Regions from separate parts of the Novosphingobium sp. BL-52-GroH genome, predicted to be linked through region 1. Evidence: predicted binding sites of a transcription regulator. Region 1 holds the regulator's gene; the other holds the start of a gene.
What was found. Region 1 encodes LexA, which represses DNA repair genes until DNA is damaged. Its sites were predicted from a motif close to GTTCCNCNCTTGTTCT; they were not measured.
Positions count from the first base shown of each region.

Region 1 (7,501 bases):
GGCGACAGGGGCGGCATCACCGAAGCCGACGACGAGGCGATGCGCGACTCCGGGCTTGCGCACCTGCTTTCGGTTAGCGGGCTGCACGTCAGCGCCGTAGTCGGCGCCATCTACGTCCTGGTCGTGCGCGTCCTGGCGCTGTTCCCCTGGCTCGCCCTGCGCGTCCGCCTGCCGATGGTGGCCGCAGCGGTCGGGGCGCTGGCCGGCGTGGCCTATACCCTGATTTCCGGTTCGGAAGTTCCGACAGTACGATCGTGCATCGGCGCGCTGCTGGTTCTCGTGGCGCTGGCGCTGGGTCGCGAACCCCTGTCGTTGCGGATGCTGGCCGTCGCGGCGTTCTGCGTCATGCTGCTCTGGCCCGAGGCTGTTACCGGGCCGAGCTTCCAGATGAGCTTCGGCGCGGTGCTGGCGCTGGTCGCGCTCACCACGGCCGGCCCCGTGCGTGCCTTCGTCGCCCCGCGGGACGAATTGCTGGCGGCGCGGGCGCTGCGCCACCTGGCGATGTTGCTTCTGACCGGCATCGTCATCGACCTCGTGCTCATGCCGATCGGGCTTTTCCACTTCCACCGCGCGGGCATCTACGGCGCCCTGGCGAACGTCCTCGCCATTCCGCTGACGACGTTCGTGGTCATGCCCCTGCTTGCCGGTGCCCTGGTCCTCGACGTGCTGGGAGCAGGCTGGCCGCTATGGTGGCTGGCGCAGAGCGCGATCGACCTGTTGACCGGCCTGGCTCACTGGTTTGCATCGCGGCCGGGCGCCGTGGCGATCCTGCCGGCCGGGGCGAACGGTGCCTTCCTGGTGTTCGTGGCCGGAGGCTTGTGGATCGGCTTGTGGAGCGGGCGGGTCCGCTGGATCGGCCTTCCGCCTGCGCTGCTTGGCGCGGGACTGCTCGCCGTCGCTTCGCCGCCCGATATCCTGGTCTCCGGAGACGGGCGCCACGTCGGCCTGGTCGAGGCCGGTGGCCAGCGGCTGTTCGTCCTGCGTGACGGCGGTGAAGGCTATGCGCGCGACAACTTGCGCGAACTGGCCGGCATGGAAGGCGATCCCGTACCGCTCAATCGCTGGCCCGGAGCGCACTGCAACCGCGATTTCTGCGCGCTCCCACTGAAGCGCGAAGGCGGCACCTGGCGCCTGCTGGTATCGCGCGGGCGGGACGCGGTGCCCGAGCGCGCTCTCGCGGCGGCCTGCGATCGCAGCGACATCGTGATTTCCGATCGCTGGCTTCCGGGCAGTTGCCGCCCCCGCTGGTTCAAGGCGGACCGGGGCCTGCTGAACCGAACCGGCGGACTTGCCGTGCACTTGTCCGAGCGGCGGTTGGCCACCGTCGCGGATGGCGAGGGCGAACACGGTTGGTGGCGCCCCTCGGAACCGGGGCCAGCGACCATTCCCGACCCGCCTCGATGATCGGTCGGAAATCGTCAGGGAGCTTGCACTGAGGTTCGCACGGGGCTCGTGCCGCGACACCTCGTTTCAGTGATAGCGCCGCAGCAGTCCTGCAAGCTTGCCCTGGACTTCGACTTCGTCGGGGCCGTAGATCTGCGGTTCGTAGGCGGCGTTGGCGGGATCGAGGCGGACCATGCCGTTTTCCCGGCGCAAGTACTTGAGCGTCGCTTCTTCGCCGCGGATCAGGGCAACGACGATTTCCCCGTCGCGGGCGGTGTTGGTGCGCTTCACCAGTGCGAAATCGCCATCGAGAATACCTGCCTCGACCATGGAGTCCCCGGACACTTCGAGGGCGTAATGCTCCCCGGAGCCGAGCAATGCCGCAGGGACCGACAGCGATGACTGCCCTTCGAGCGCTTCGATCGGAACGCCGGCGGCAATTCGGCCATGCAGCGGAATCTCGATGACGTCGTTGGCTGCTTCGGGCGCGCGCTGGGGCGTGCGGCCGGGCGTGTCGTCGTTGCTGTTGGCCGGCGCGGGGCGCGGGGCCCTGGTGCCGGTGTCGTCAGGCTGGCGCAAGACTTCGAGGGCGCGGGCACGATTGGGCAGGCGACGAATGAAACCGCGTTCCTCGAGCGCCGAAATCAGGCGATGCACGCCCGATTTCGATTTCAGGTCCAGCGCTTCCTTCATCTCCTCGAAGCTGGGGGAGATGCCGCTTTCCTCAAGCCGGGCCTGGATGAAACGGAGCAATTCGTGCTGCTTGCGCGTCAACATTGTCGCTGCCTTCTCGTTGCGACCGGGCGAAGGTCCCTTCGGCCGGGAATGTTCCTATCGCGAACATTGCGAGAACAATTAAGCAACGAATTTAACTGCGTCAAGCAATGCCTCAGGCGATACCGCCATTCCGGAGCAGGAATATGCGCACTTCGTCACCGGGCTCTGCGGCAGGTGCGCGGGCGGGTCGATCGATCAGTACGTTGCTGGCGGCTAGCGAGGCGAGGGCGCCGCTGTCCTGTATCGCGTGCGGCACCACGGTTTCGCCGTCCCACCATCCACGCAGGAATTCCCGGCGTGGCCCGTTGGCGCGGACCGGAGTGCCGAGGCGGGTGGTGATCCGCATCGGCAGTGCCTCGCCAGCCCCCAGCATCCGGCGCAGCAGCGGGAGGAGGAAGTGATAGGCGGTCACGAAGCTCGACACGGGATTGCCCGGAAGTCCCAGGATGATCTGCCTATGCCCATCGCGTTGGCGGGTCGCGACGAGGATCGGCTTGCCCGGCTTGATGGCGACGCGCCAGAAATCGAGACTGGCGCCCCACCCCTCGAGCGCAGGGCGCACGAGGTCGTGGTCGCCGACCGAGGCACCGCCGCTGGTGACGATGACGTCCGCTGTCGACGCCGCATCGAAGGCTGCGGTGAGTGCCGCGATCGTGTCCGCCACGGGCCCGATGCGGTTCGCTTCCACCGTCAGCGAGCGGGCGAGCGCGAGCAGCATGGCACCGTTGCTCGCGGGGATCTGGTGGGGGCCGCACAGCTCCGGATCGGAGGCGAGTTCGTCGCCGCTGTCGATCACGGCGATCCGCGGCATGCGGTGGACGGGAAGGTGCTTGTGCCCGGCGGACATCGCGAGCGCCGCCTGGGCCGGGCCGATGCGGGTGCCGGCGGGCAGGACTTCGGCGCCTTCGGCAAAATCCATGCCGCAGGGGCGGATGTGCTTGTGCGCGGGTTCGGGCGGCTCGCCGGTCATGACGAGGTCGCGGTCGCGCCGGTCGAGGTCTTCCTGCAGGATCACCGCCTCGGCCCCGCGCGGGAGGATCGCGCCGGTCGAGATTCGCACCGCCTCGCCGCTCGCGACGATGCCGGGATAGGGATGGCCGGCAGCGCTTTCGCCGACGATGCGCCAAGGACCGGCAAGGTCTCCGGCAGTGACCGCATAGCCGTCCATCGCCGACAGCGCCGCTGCGGGCTGGGTGCGGCGCGCCTGCAACGGCTCGGCGAGATAGCGGCCGAGAGCCCCCTCGACGTCGACGTGTTCGATCGAAAGGGGGGCCGTGAGCGCAAGCAGCCGGGCCTGCGCCTCTTCCAGCGGGAGCGGGGCGGAACTCATGCGCCCCAGCCCTCCGCCTGCCAGTGACCGGACTTGCCGCCGCGCTTCTCGACAAGGCGAATCGCGCCGATCACCATGCCCTTGTCGAGCGCCTTGGCCATGTCGTAGATTGTCAGGAGTGCGATGGAAGTGGCTGTCATTGCTTCCATTTCCACGCCCGTCCTGCCTGTCAGCGAGGCTGTCGCAGTGGCCCGGATCGCATCGGCCTCGAACGCGAAGTCCAGGTTGACGGCGTCGATCATCAGCGGGTGGCACATCGGGATGAGGTCGGAGGTCCGCTTCGCGGCCATGATCCCGGCGATGCGCGCGGTGCCCAGCACGTCGCCCTTGGGCGCGTCGCCGGCCCGGATCGCGGCGAGGGCCTGCGCCGACATCTCGATCCGCCCCGAGGCGACCGCGATACGCTGCGTTTCCGCCTTTGCTCCCACGTCGACCATGCGCGCGGTGCCATCCGAATCGATATGGGTGAGGGATTTGCTCATGTTACGCGATCGATCCCGAACAGGTTTACACGGTTTACACTGTCCAGGACCGTAAGACGAAGGGCGGTCCGACATGCCATCTTGCGGACGGGACGAGGGCGGGCAGGGGACTTCATGCCGCTTCGATGACACATCCTGACGCGGTAGGACAGAGGGCGCGCGACCGGGGTTACGGGGTGGTTCAGGCGCCCGTCAGGAGCGCGCGCGTGGCGGCTTCGACGTCGGGCTGGCGCATCAGGCTTTCGCCGACGAGGAAAGTCCGCGCACTGGAGGCCAGGCGCTGGAGGTCGGCGTATGTGTTGATGCCGCTCTCGCTCACCAGCAGGGTGCCTTCAGGCGCGAGCGGGGCAAGGCGCTCGGTCGTCCCGATGTCGGTGACGAAGCGCTTCAGGTCTCGGTTGTTCACACCGATAAGCCTCGATTTCAAGCGACTTGCCCGCTCCATCTCAAGTTCGTTGTGAACTTCGACGAGGCAGTCCATGCCGCGTTCCAGCGCGGCAGCCTCGATTTCGGCCATGAGCGTGTCGTCGAGCGCGGCGACGATGATGAGGATCGCGTCCGCGCCGATCGCCCGGGTCTCGGCGACCTGCCAGGGGTCGACCATGAAGTCCTTGCGGATGACCGGCAGCGTGCAGGCGGCACGAGCGTCCATCAGGAAGTCCTCGTGGCCCTGGAAGTAAGGCGCGTCGGTGAGCACCGAGAGGCATGTGGCGCCGCCCTTTTCGTAGGCGACCGCGTGTTCCGCGGGGCGGAAGTCGGGGCGGATCAGGCCTTTCGACGGGCTCGCCTTCTTGATCTCGGCGATCAGTGCGAAGCCGGTTGCCGCCTTGGCGCGCAAGGCTGCCTCGAAGCCGCGCGGGGCGGTCGATTGGGTGGCGATGGCGTCGAGGTCGGCGATCGTGGCGAGCCCCTTGCGGGCGGCGACTTCCTCGCGCTTGGTGTCGCAGATCTCGGTGAGCTTGTCGGTCATGCTTGTCGTCTTTCAGGCGCGCGTCGCCGCGATCCAGCAGTCGAGCAGGGCCTTGGCGAGGCCCTTGTCGATGGTTTCGGCGGCTTCCTCGACGCCTTCGGTCCAGCTTTCCACTTCGCCCGCGACGAGCAGGGCACCCGCCGCGTTGAGCAGGACGGCGTCGCGGTAGGCCCCGGGTTCGCCCATCAGCAGGCGGCGCAGGGCCTCGGCGTTGTAGGCTGGGTCGCCGCCGCGGATCGCCGCGACCGGGGCGATGGCGAGGCCCGCGTCCTGCGGACTGACGCGGCGCATCGACAGCTCGGCGCCGCGCACGTCGGCCACTTCGTTGCCGCCGGCAAGGCTCAGCTCGTCGAGGCCTTCGTCGCCCGAGATCACCATCGAGTGCTCGGTGCCCAGGCGCAGCAGCGCCTCGGCGTAGATCGGCACGTAGGCGGGGCGGGCGATGCCGACCAACTGGCGCGAGACTTGCGCGGGATTGGCGAGCGGGCCCATCAGGTTGAAGATCGTGCGCCGGCCGAGCGCCTTTCGCAGCGGCATGAGCCGCCCCATCGTCGGGTGGTGGCGCGCGGCGAACAGGAAGCCGATGCCGATCTCGGACAGCGTCGATTCGGCGGTTTCCACCGCACGGTCGAGGTCGAGGCCAAGCGCTTCGAGAGTGTCGGCGGCGCCCGCCTTGGAGCTGGCGGCGCGGTTGCCGTGCTTGGCGACGGGGACGCCGGCGGCCGCGACCACCAGCGACACCGCGGTCGAGACGTTGAGGGTGTGGAAGCCGTCGCCGCCGGTGCCGCATACGTCGATGGCGTTGGCGGGGGCATTCACCGGAATCATCCGGGCACGCATCGCGCGGGCGGCGCCGGCGATCTCGCTGGCGGTCTCGCCCCGGTCGGACAGGGCGACGAGGAAGGCGGCGATCTGTTCTTCGGGCACCTCGCCGTCGAGGATCGCGGCGAAGGCGGCCTCGGCTTCGTCTTCGGCGATCGGGTGCAGCGGATCGGGAAGCGTCATGCGGCCTTCGTCTCGTCGGCGACGGGGGCGATCACCCGGTCGGGCAGTCGCGCGTCGATGCCGGCGAGGCGCAGGAAGTTCGCGAGCATGGCGTGGCCGTGTTGGGTGGCGATGCTCTCCGGGTGGAACTGGACGCCGTGGATCGGCAGTTCGACATGGCGGAAGCCCATGACGTGGCCGTCGTCCGAGCGGGCGTTGACCACCAGCGTCTCGGGGATGTTCTCGACGATCAGCGAATGGTAGCGCGCCGCCTTCATCGGCGAGGGCACGTTCTCGAACAGGCCGGTGCCGTCGTGCTCGATGGTGGAGGTCTTGCCGTGCATCAGCCCGCCGCGCACGACCTTGCCGCCGAAGTACTGGCCGATCGACTGGTGCCCCAGGCACACGCCGAGCAGAGGGATGCCCGCCTTGGCCGCCGCGCCGACGAGGCCGAGGCTGATGCCCGCCTCGTTGGGGGTGCAGGGGCCGGGCGACACGAGGAAGCCTTGCGGGGCCATCTCCATCGCGAGGCCCACGCTCAGCGCGTCGTTGCGCACGACTTGGACTTCGGCGCCCAGTTCCATGACGTAATGGACCAGGTTCCAGGTGAAGCTGTCGTAGTTGTCGATGACCAGGATCATTTCTTCGCCTTTGCGCTTTTTTCGACGACGATCAAGGGGCCGAGCGGGGGGCCGCCATCGACGCGGCCATGTTCGGGGTCCCACAGCGAGGAGACGCTGCCGTCGAGGAAGAGGGCGTTCGGGCATTTCAGCCCGTCGCGAAAATAGCGGGCGAGCCTGCCGAACGAGACAGGCTCGTCGGAAATGACGAAGTGGGCGCGTCCCTGCGCATCGACGCCGACGCCGTTGCGGACCTTGAGCGACTTGCCGGCCTCGTCCGCGGCGGCGTCGATCTTCGGGTGCAGCTTGCCGGCGATGACCAGCATCGGCCCGGACTGGGTGCCGAAATCGGGGCGGTCGGTGACGCCTTTCTCGAAGTCCTGCGCGGTGCGGACATGCCAGTTGCCGGCCGCGTCGCCGTAGAACACGCCGTTGGGCAGGAGGTGGAAATTGCCCCAGCCTTCCCGGGTGTTGAGTGCGTCGCGCTTCTCGCCTTCCTCGACGTAGTAGCCGATCGGGTAGCCGGCGGCGTCGAACATGCCCCCGTTGATGGCGAAGGCGACCTCGTGGCTCTTGCCCGGGCGACCCACCGCGAGCTGCGACAGGCTGCGATAGGGCGCGCCATCCCTGGGGCCGAGGACGGCGTGGATGGTGTGGCGGCCGGGGACGGCGGTGCAGTGGGTGAAGCTGGCGCCTTCGAACGTCGCGCCCTGGCATGGCGGCGGGGGCGGTACGTCGGGCTTCGGCTCCGCGTCAGAGGAGCAGGCGGCGAGGAGGAGTGCCGCGGCGAGAGCGCTGCTTCGGATCGCATGCGCCTTTCGGTGCATCAGACGCCCCTTTACGACATCCCCGCCTTCGCGGGACTGTCGAAGGGAACGGTGACGGAGGTGTGGGCGGTCCGGAAACGTTTCGCGTCGCGAGGAACGGTCCTGCGGCGCGCCCGCCGTCACTGCCC
Region 1 covers NZ_CP171152.1:359,070-366,570, reverse strand. The annotation lists gene ACFFDA_RS14330 (ComEC/Rec2 family competence protein) at 1-1,404, shown strand, start outside; gene lexA (transcriptional repressor LexA) at 1,471-2,160, opposite strand; gene ACFFDA_RS14320 (molybdopterin molybdotransferase MoeA) at 2,273-3,490, opposite strand; gene moaC (cyclic pyranopterin monophosphate synthase MoaC) at 3,487-3,972, opposite strand; gene trpC (indole-3-glycerol phosphate synthase TrpC) at 4,154-4,942, opposite strand; gene trpD (anthranilate phosphoribosyltransferase) at 4,955-5,947, opposite strand; gene ACFFDA_RS14300 (anthranilate synthase component II) at 5,944-6,567, opposite strand; gene ACFFDA_RS14295 (phosphodiester glycosidase family protein) at 6,564-7,373, opposite strand; gene ACFFDA_RS14290 (anthranilate synthase component I family protein) at 7,493-7,501, opposite strand, start outside.

Region 2 (7,501 bases), 1.7 Mb from region 1:
TCGGCCAGGGCCTTCATGCCCAGGATGAACTCGATGGCGCCGGTCGCGCCGATCATGTGGCCGTGTGCGGACTTGGTTGCGATGACGCGGTGCCTTTCGAGATGGTGGCCGTAGACCTGGCGCAAGGCCGCGGCCTCCGCCTTGTCGTTGAGCGCAGTGCCGGTGCCGTGGCTGGAGACAAGCGCGGGAACGTCGAACGCCAGCCCTGCATCTTCGTGCGCCGCGCGGATGGCGGCGGTGATCCCGGCGATGTCGGGCGCGGTCATGTGGCCGGCATCGCTCGACAGGCCGTAGCCTGCCAGTTCCCCGTGGACATGGCCCCCCCGCGCCCGCGCATGCGCCTCGCTCTCCAGCACCAGCACGGCGGCGCCTTCTCCCAGCACGATGCCGCGCCGATCGCACGAGAAGGGCCGGCAGGTGTCAGGCGAGAGGACGCCCAGCGATTGCCAGCCCACCATCGATCCGCGCGTCAGGCAGGCCTCCGCGCCTCCTGCGACGACGACGTCCGCCCGCCCGCTGCGGATCATGTGCATCGCCTCGCCCAAGGCATGCGCGGAAGAGGCGCAGGCGCTGGACAGCGTGAAGACCGCGCCATGCACGCCCAGCACCATCGCCAGGTGCGCGGCCGGCGCGGTAATCATCGAACTGGGAATGGTCTGGGGATGGACCCGGCTCTCGTCCCTGGCGAAGAGGCGCTCGTAGGCCGTCTCGATCGTCGCGTTGCCGCCACTGCCACAGCCGAGCAGTATCGCGGTGCGCCGTTCCAGCGAGGGGTGCCCGTCCAGCCCGGCATCGGCGACGGCTTCCAGTGCCGCCTCGATCGCGAATGCCGAGATCGGGTCGAGCTTGCCCAGGCGCCGCAGGCGTTGCGCATCGATGCCGGGAAAGCGGTCTTCCCCGTCGGCGGGAGCCTCCACCCATGCGCCCATGCCCGCAGGTGCCGGAGGGACGAGCGGGCGGATCGCGCCCCTGCCCTCGCGCACGCGCGCCCAGTTCGCCGCGACGCCCCGGCCCAGGCCGCTGACGCAGCCCATCCCGGTGACGAGCACGCGGGGGGCCGCGCTTTCGATCGAGGCCTGGGTCACCGGGGTGCCGCAACCCCGATGCGTTCGAGCAACTGGCCCAGCGTCGTCTCGCGTGACAGTTCTTCCGGCTCTATTTCCACCCCGTACCTGTCTTCCAATTCGAACAGCAGGCTGACGAGGTCGAGCGAGGAGATATCAAGGGTGGCGAGAGTCGCTTCCGGCCTGAGCTGCTCCAGCGGCAGGCCCGTTTCCTTGGCGATCAGGGCCATGACGTCGTCGTGATTCAACGGGCTTGCTCCGTGGTCGCGCGGGTCCAGTGCCGGGTTCGGCAGAACAGGAAAAGGCAGCCGGTCACGTCCAGCCTGTCGGCAGTGCCGAGGCGGATGCTGGCCCGGTAGGTGCGGCCGGCCTTGGGATCGTATGCCTGGCCACCGCTCCATCCCGCACCATCCTTCCCGGAATCGCGCACGAGCCCCGAGAGGATCGGAATTCCGACCAGCATACGGCCGCGCAAGGCGCGATCGGGGTTGTTGACGTCGTGGCTGGGTGCCTTGGGATCGCGCACGGCGACCAGTCGCCCGCACAGCGCAGGCCCGCAGGGCGCAAGCTCGACCACGCCCGACCCGTCGTCGGTCAGCCAGCGGCCGAGCACGCTCGCCTGCGCTTGCGTGGACGCAATGCCCAGGCCGACCACGAGAATGCAGGCCATTACCATGCAGACGCTTCTCATCCGGGCATCCCGCTTCCATTTCAAACGGAGACTGCGCGCTTTTACCAGCCCCCGCAAGCTGCGAGCGCGCAAAGAATATCCTTCGGATAGGTCGGAAACGATGTGATAAATGCACTCGGCCCGCATTGCCGGAGTCGTGCCCTTTCACGGGGATACTGGAGACCGGACATGATCGTTTGGCGTCTCGTCGCTGCCGCTGCCCTCACTCTTGCCACCCAGACCTTCGCCCCGGCGCCCGCCATGTCGCAGGCACCATCGGTTGCGGCAGGTCCCGGTGACGTCAGCACGCTCACCGTGCAACTGTCGAACTTCCAGTTCAGCCCCTCCACGATCACTCTGGACCATGGCAGGGCCTATGCCCTGCGATTCGAGAACCTGGCCTCGGGCGGGCACGATTTTGCGGCGAAGGACTTCTTCGCCGCCGCGACGATCCCGGAAGCGGACCGTGGCAGGATCGTCGGCGGCGCCATCTCGCTCAAGGGCGGGCAGAGCGTCGAGGTTCACCTGGTAGCGCCGCCGACGGGCACCTACAAAGTCCGCTGCACCCACTTCATGCACGGCGCGTTCGGGATGACCGGCAAAATCGTCGTGCAATGAGATCGCTCGCGACCCGCTCCCTCCAAGAAGAGCAGATGGACGCGGCCGAACTCGACGTCGGCACGTACGGCCGGGTGCTGCACGACCTGGCCCGGGTCAACCGCTGGACGCTCACCACCCGGCCGACGCTCGCCTTCCTGTCGCGCGCGATCGGGGATGCGCGCAGCTTCAGCATCCTCGACGTTGGTTTCGGCCATGGAGACATGCTGCGCGCGGTGGCGCGGTGGTCGGCCCGGCGCGGGATCGAGGCCAGGATGGTCGGCGTCGACCTCAACCCGGCGAGCGAGGGGCTCGCCCGGGCCGCCACGCAGCCGGGGCTTGCCATCGACTATCGGACGGGAGACTACGCCGACCAGCCCGAGCAATTCGACTTCATCGTCAGCAGCCAGGTCGCCCACCACATGAGCGACGATCAACTCGGCCATTTCCTGCGGCACATGGAACACGCTTCGAGGCGCGGCTGGCTGGTGAGCGACCTGCACCGCCACGCCTTCGCCTATCACGGCTTCCCGCTGCTGGCGCGCATGATGGGAGTCCATCGCATCGTTCGCGAGGACGGGCAGCTATCGATCGCACGCTCGCATCGGCCGGACGAATGGCCCGAAATTCTCGCACGCTCGGGGCTCGACCCCGGCGCGGTGCGGATTGCGAGACGATTTCCCTTCCGGCTCGCGGTAGAGCGGATTTTCGCGTGAGCGCGGGCCGAGCGGCCCCGCTCGACATAGATCCGGAAGGTATCGGAGAAATGGTGCACCCGACTGGATTCGAACCAGTGGCCTACGCCTTCGGAGGGCGTCACTCTATCCAGCTGAGCTACGGGTGCAACGGAAGGCCGGTTAGCAGAGGGCGGCGGGGGTTTCCAGCGACAAATTCGACTTCGACGCACGACCTTGCGGGACGACTTGTAAGTTCCCGCTATGTTCCTATCATGTGCGCATGGCCGAAGCCGATTCTCTCTCGCTGTCCCCTGCCCCGTCGCAAACCGCATCGGGCGTCGCGCGCGGCATATCTCGCCTGTTTGCGCGCAACGGTATCTGGTGCGTACCCGAAATGCCGCTGCGCTGCGGACGCCGGGCCGATCTCATGGGGATCGATGCCAAGGGTCACGTCATCATCGTCGAGATCAAGGTGTCGCGCGCCGATCTGCTCGGCGACGGGAAATGGACGGACTATCTCGACTATTGCGACCGTTTCTACTGGGGCCTTTCCCCTGCCCTCGACCGCTCGCCGCTGGAAACCGGCGCATTCCTGCCGGAACGCTGCGGCGTGATCGTGGCGGATGGCTACGACGCGGAAATCCTGCGCCCCGCCCCCCTGCACCAGATCGCCGCCGCCCGCCGCAAGGTCGAGACCGAGCGTCTTGCCCGCGCCGCGCTGCGCCGGCTGGTGACGCTGGGCGATCCCCATACGCTCCAATGGGGTTCGGAAGATTGAAAGAACCCGCCTTGCGGCTCGGACCTTCGCCGCAAATGTCAAGCCTGGGCGTAATTTTCTTGCGCTTCGCTGCACCGCACACTATGTAGCGCCTCAGCAACCGGCGCGTGGGGTTATTCCCGCCGCAATCCGTGAGCAGCGTGAGGTCGAGGCGCAAGCCGCCAAGACCGGACCGGACTAGCGGTTGCCACCAATCCCAAGCTTCCTTCCTCACGCAGGGTCGCCCGTAACGACACCTTGCCGTGCGCGCGCTCTTCCTAAAGATTCGTCTTTTCGAACGTGCTCGCCCCCGTGCACCTTTGAAAGTGACTTGATGTCCTATTTCTCCGAACTTGGCCTGGCCGAGCCCATTCTTCGCGCGCTTGCCGTCAAGGGATACACCGATCCGTCGCCGATCCAGCGCAAGGCCATTCCTTCGCTCCTCGAAGGCCGCGACCTGCTCGGCATCGCGCAGACCGGCACCGGCAAGACCGCCGCGTTCTCGCTGCCTTCGCTGCACCGCCTGGCCCAGGACCCCAAGCCGCGCCAGAACGCCGGCTGCCGCATGCTGGTCCTCTCGCCCACGCGCGAACTGGCCGCCCAGATCGCCGACAACATGAAGGGCTATGCGAAGTTCCTGAATCTCACGATCCAGTGCATCTTCGGCGGCGTCCCCGTGGGCAAGCAGGCCCGTGCGCTCGAGCGCGGCGTCGACATCCTCGTCGCCACGCCCGGCCGCCTGCTCGACCTCATCGACCAGCGCGCGCTGACCCTCAAGCACGTCGAGATCTTCGTGCTCGACGAAGCCGACCAGATGATGGACCTGGGCTTCATCGTGCCCTTGAAGCGCGTCGCCAACATGCTGCCCGCCGGTCGCCAGAGCCTGTTCTTCTCGGCCACCATGCCGCAGGCGATCGCCGACCTGGGCCGTCAGTTCATCAACAACCCGGTCAAGGTCGAAGTCGCGCCGCAGTCGACCACCGCGGAGCGCGTCGAACAGTACGCGATCATGATCAACCAGGCAGAGAAGCAGGCCCTGCTGACCCTGTCCTTGCGCGCCGGCCTTGCCGATGACGCGGCCGAGAACGCCACCCACGGCGCCATCGACCGTGCCCTGGTGTTCAGCCGCACCAAGCACGGCGCCGACCGCATCGTGCGCCACCTCGTCGCCGCCGGCATCCCCGCCGCCGCGATCCACGGCAACAAGAGCCAGGCCCAGCGCACCGCCGCGCTCGGCGGCTTCCGCCAGGGCGCGATCCGCGTCCTCGTCGCCACCGACATCGCCGCCCGTGGCATCGACGTCTCGGGCGTGAGCCACGTCTACAACTACGAGATCCCCAACGTCGCCGAACAGTACGTCCACCGCATCGGCCGCACCGCGCGCGCCGGGGCGACCGGCGTCGCGATCAGCTACGTCGCGTCGGACGAGAAGCCCTACATCCGCGACATCGAGCGCCTGACCCGCGTCAAGCTCGACCTGCTGCCGCTGCCGGAAGACTTCCAGAACCAGGCCGCGCGCCTGCCGGCTCCGGCACGTGCTGCCCCGGCCCAGCCGCAGGGCGGTGGCCGTGGCCAGGGTGGCGGCCGCAGCGGCCAGGGCGGTGGTCGCAGCGGCGGCCAGGGCGGCCGTGGTGGCCAGCGCAGCGATCGTCCCCAGGGCGAGCGCCGCGAAGGCGCCGCCGGCGAAGAGGGTGGCGAGCGCAAGCGTCGCTTCCGTCCGCGCGGTCCCAAGGGCCTCGGCGCGCACAAGGGCGCGGTTCGCCGCGCCAGCTGAGCGCCCTGAACGACGCCCGGAGCCTTCGCTCCGGGCCGACTTCACGGTCCAGTAGAAAGGGGCCCGGAGCTGCAGCTCCGGGCCCCTTTTCAGGTCGTCGTCGGGGAGAACGCCGGCGGTCAGTCCGCCAGCAGGTGTTCCTCGGCGATCTTGGCCTTCCAGTGCTGCGGTGCGAGAGTGTGGACGTTGGCACCTTCGCTATCCACCGCGACGGTCACCGGCATGTCCTGCACCGTGAACTCGTAGATCGCCTCCATGCCGAGGTCCGCGAAGCCGACGACCCTGGACTGCTTGATCGCCCGCGCGACCAGATAGGCCGCGCCGCCCACGGCCATCAGGTAGGCCGACTTGTGCCTGGCGATCGACTGCGTGGCGGCCGGGCCGCGCTCGGACTTGCCGACGCTGGCGAGCAGGCCGAGATCGAGCATGGTGTCGGAGAACTTGTCCATGCGGGTGGCCGTGGTCGGGCCTGCCGGGCCGACCACTTCGTCGCGCACCGGATCGACCGGGCCGACATAGTAGATCACCCGGCCCTTGAAATCGACCGGCAGTTCCTCGCCCTTGGCCAGCATGTCGGCGATGCGCTTGTGCGCCGCGTCGCGTCCGGTCAGCATCTTGCCGTTGAGCAGCAGGCGGTCGCCCTGCTTCCAGCTCTGCACTTCCTCGGAGGTGAGCGTGTCGAGATCGACCTTCTTCGCTTCCTTGCTCGGCGCCCAGTGGACCTTGGGCCACTCGTCGAGGTTCGGCGTCTCGAGATAGCTCGGGCCCGAACCGTCGAGGGTGAAGTGCGCGTGGCGGGTGGCGGCGCAGTTGGGGATCATCGCCACGGGCTTGCCGGCGGCGTGGCACGGCCAGTCGAGAATCTTGACATCGAGGATCGTGGCGAGACCGCCCAGGCCCTGCGCGCCGATGCCCAGCGCGTTGACCTTGTCGAAGATCTCGATGCGCAGCGCCTCGATGTCGTTCTGGGGGCCGCGCTGCTTGAGCTGGGCCATGTCGATCGGCTCCATCAGGCTCTGCTTGGCGAGCTTGACGCAGTGCTCGGCGGTGCCGCCGATACCGATGCCCAGCATGCCCGGCGGGCACCAGCCGGCGCCCATCTGCGGCAACATCTCGACCACCCAGTCGACGATCGAATCGCTGGGATTCATCATCTTGAACTTGGACTTGTTCTCCGACCCGCCGCCCTTCGCCGCGACGTCGACCGAGATCTTCGAGCCCGGGACCATCTCCACCGAGAGCACGCAAGGGGTGTTGTCCTTGGTGTTGCGGCGGGTGAAGGCGGGATCGGCCAGCACCGAGGCGCGCAGGCGGTTCTCGGGGTGGTTGTAGGCGCGCCGCACGCCGTCATCGACGACTTCCTGCAAGCTGCGGTCGCTTTCGAGACGGCAGTTCTGGCCCCACTCGATGAAGACGTTGACGATGCCGGTGTCCTGGCAGATCGGGCGGTGGCCTTCCGCGCACATGCGGCTGTTGGTCAGGATTTGCGCGATGGCGTCCTTCGCGGCCGGGCCGACTTCGGCGTCGTAGGCGTCGCCCAGGGCGCGGATGTAGTCCATCGGATGATAGTAGCTGATGTATTGCAGCGCGTCGGCGACGGACTCGATCAGGTCGTCTTCGCGGATAGTCACCATATCTGTCATGGAATTTGCGCTCCCGTTCTGGCGGATAACGTGGATTTGGCCCGAAATCCGCTGAAAGGCGGATTGCGGCGCCGGCCCGCGCCCCCGCCCGACCTCCCACTCAAGTGTACCCTGTCGGGAGGTCGCGCGGGGGCGCGGGCCGGCGCCGCGAACGGGCAGACTTGCGCGCCATAGGCCGCATGGGCGCTATCGTCAAAGTGCTTGAATTGATCGACCGGGGTATTCTCAAATGGCTTGGCGTGATCGGCGCCTTGGCCTAGAAGCGGCCGATAAGTGCCGTCTTCGCCAACCGACTGTTTGGCGCGAATGCCGGTCCTGC
Region 2 covers NZ_CP171152.1:2,104,650-2,112,150, reverse strand. The annotation lists gene ACFFDA_RS22815 (beta-ketoacyl-[acyl-carrier-protein] synthase family protein) at 1-1,085, opposite strand, end outside; gene ACFFDA_RS22810 (acyl carrier protein) at 1,082-1,312, opposite strand; gene ACFFDA_RS22805 (DUF2147 domain-containing protein) at 1,309-1,740, opposite strand; gene ACFFDA_RS22800 (cupredoxin domain-containing protein) at 1,924-2,352, shown strand; gene ACFFDA_RS22795 (methyltransferase domain-containing protein) at 2,349-3,047, shown strand; tRNA gene ACFFDA_RS22790 (tRNA-Arg) at 3,099-3,175, opposite strand; gene ACFFDA_RS22785 (MmcB family DNA repair protein) at 3,289-3,786, shown strand; gene ACFFDA_RS22780 (DEAD/DEAH box helicase) at 4,100-5,539, shown strand; gene ACFFDA_RS22775 (fumarate hydratase) at 5,659-7,182, opposite strand.
Region 2: ACFFDA_RS22785 (MmcB family DNA repair protein) is a predicted target of LexA. The motif match lies at 3,261-3,276, and genes of this name have one in related genera.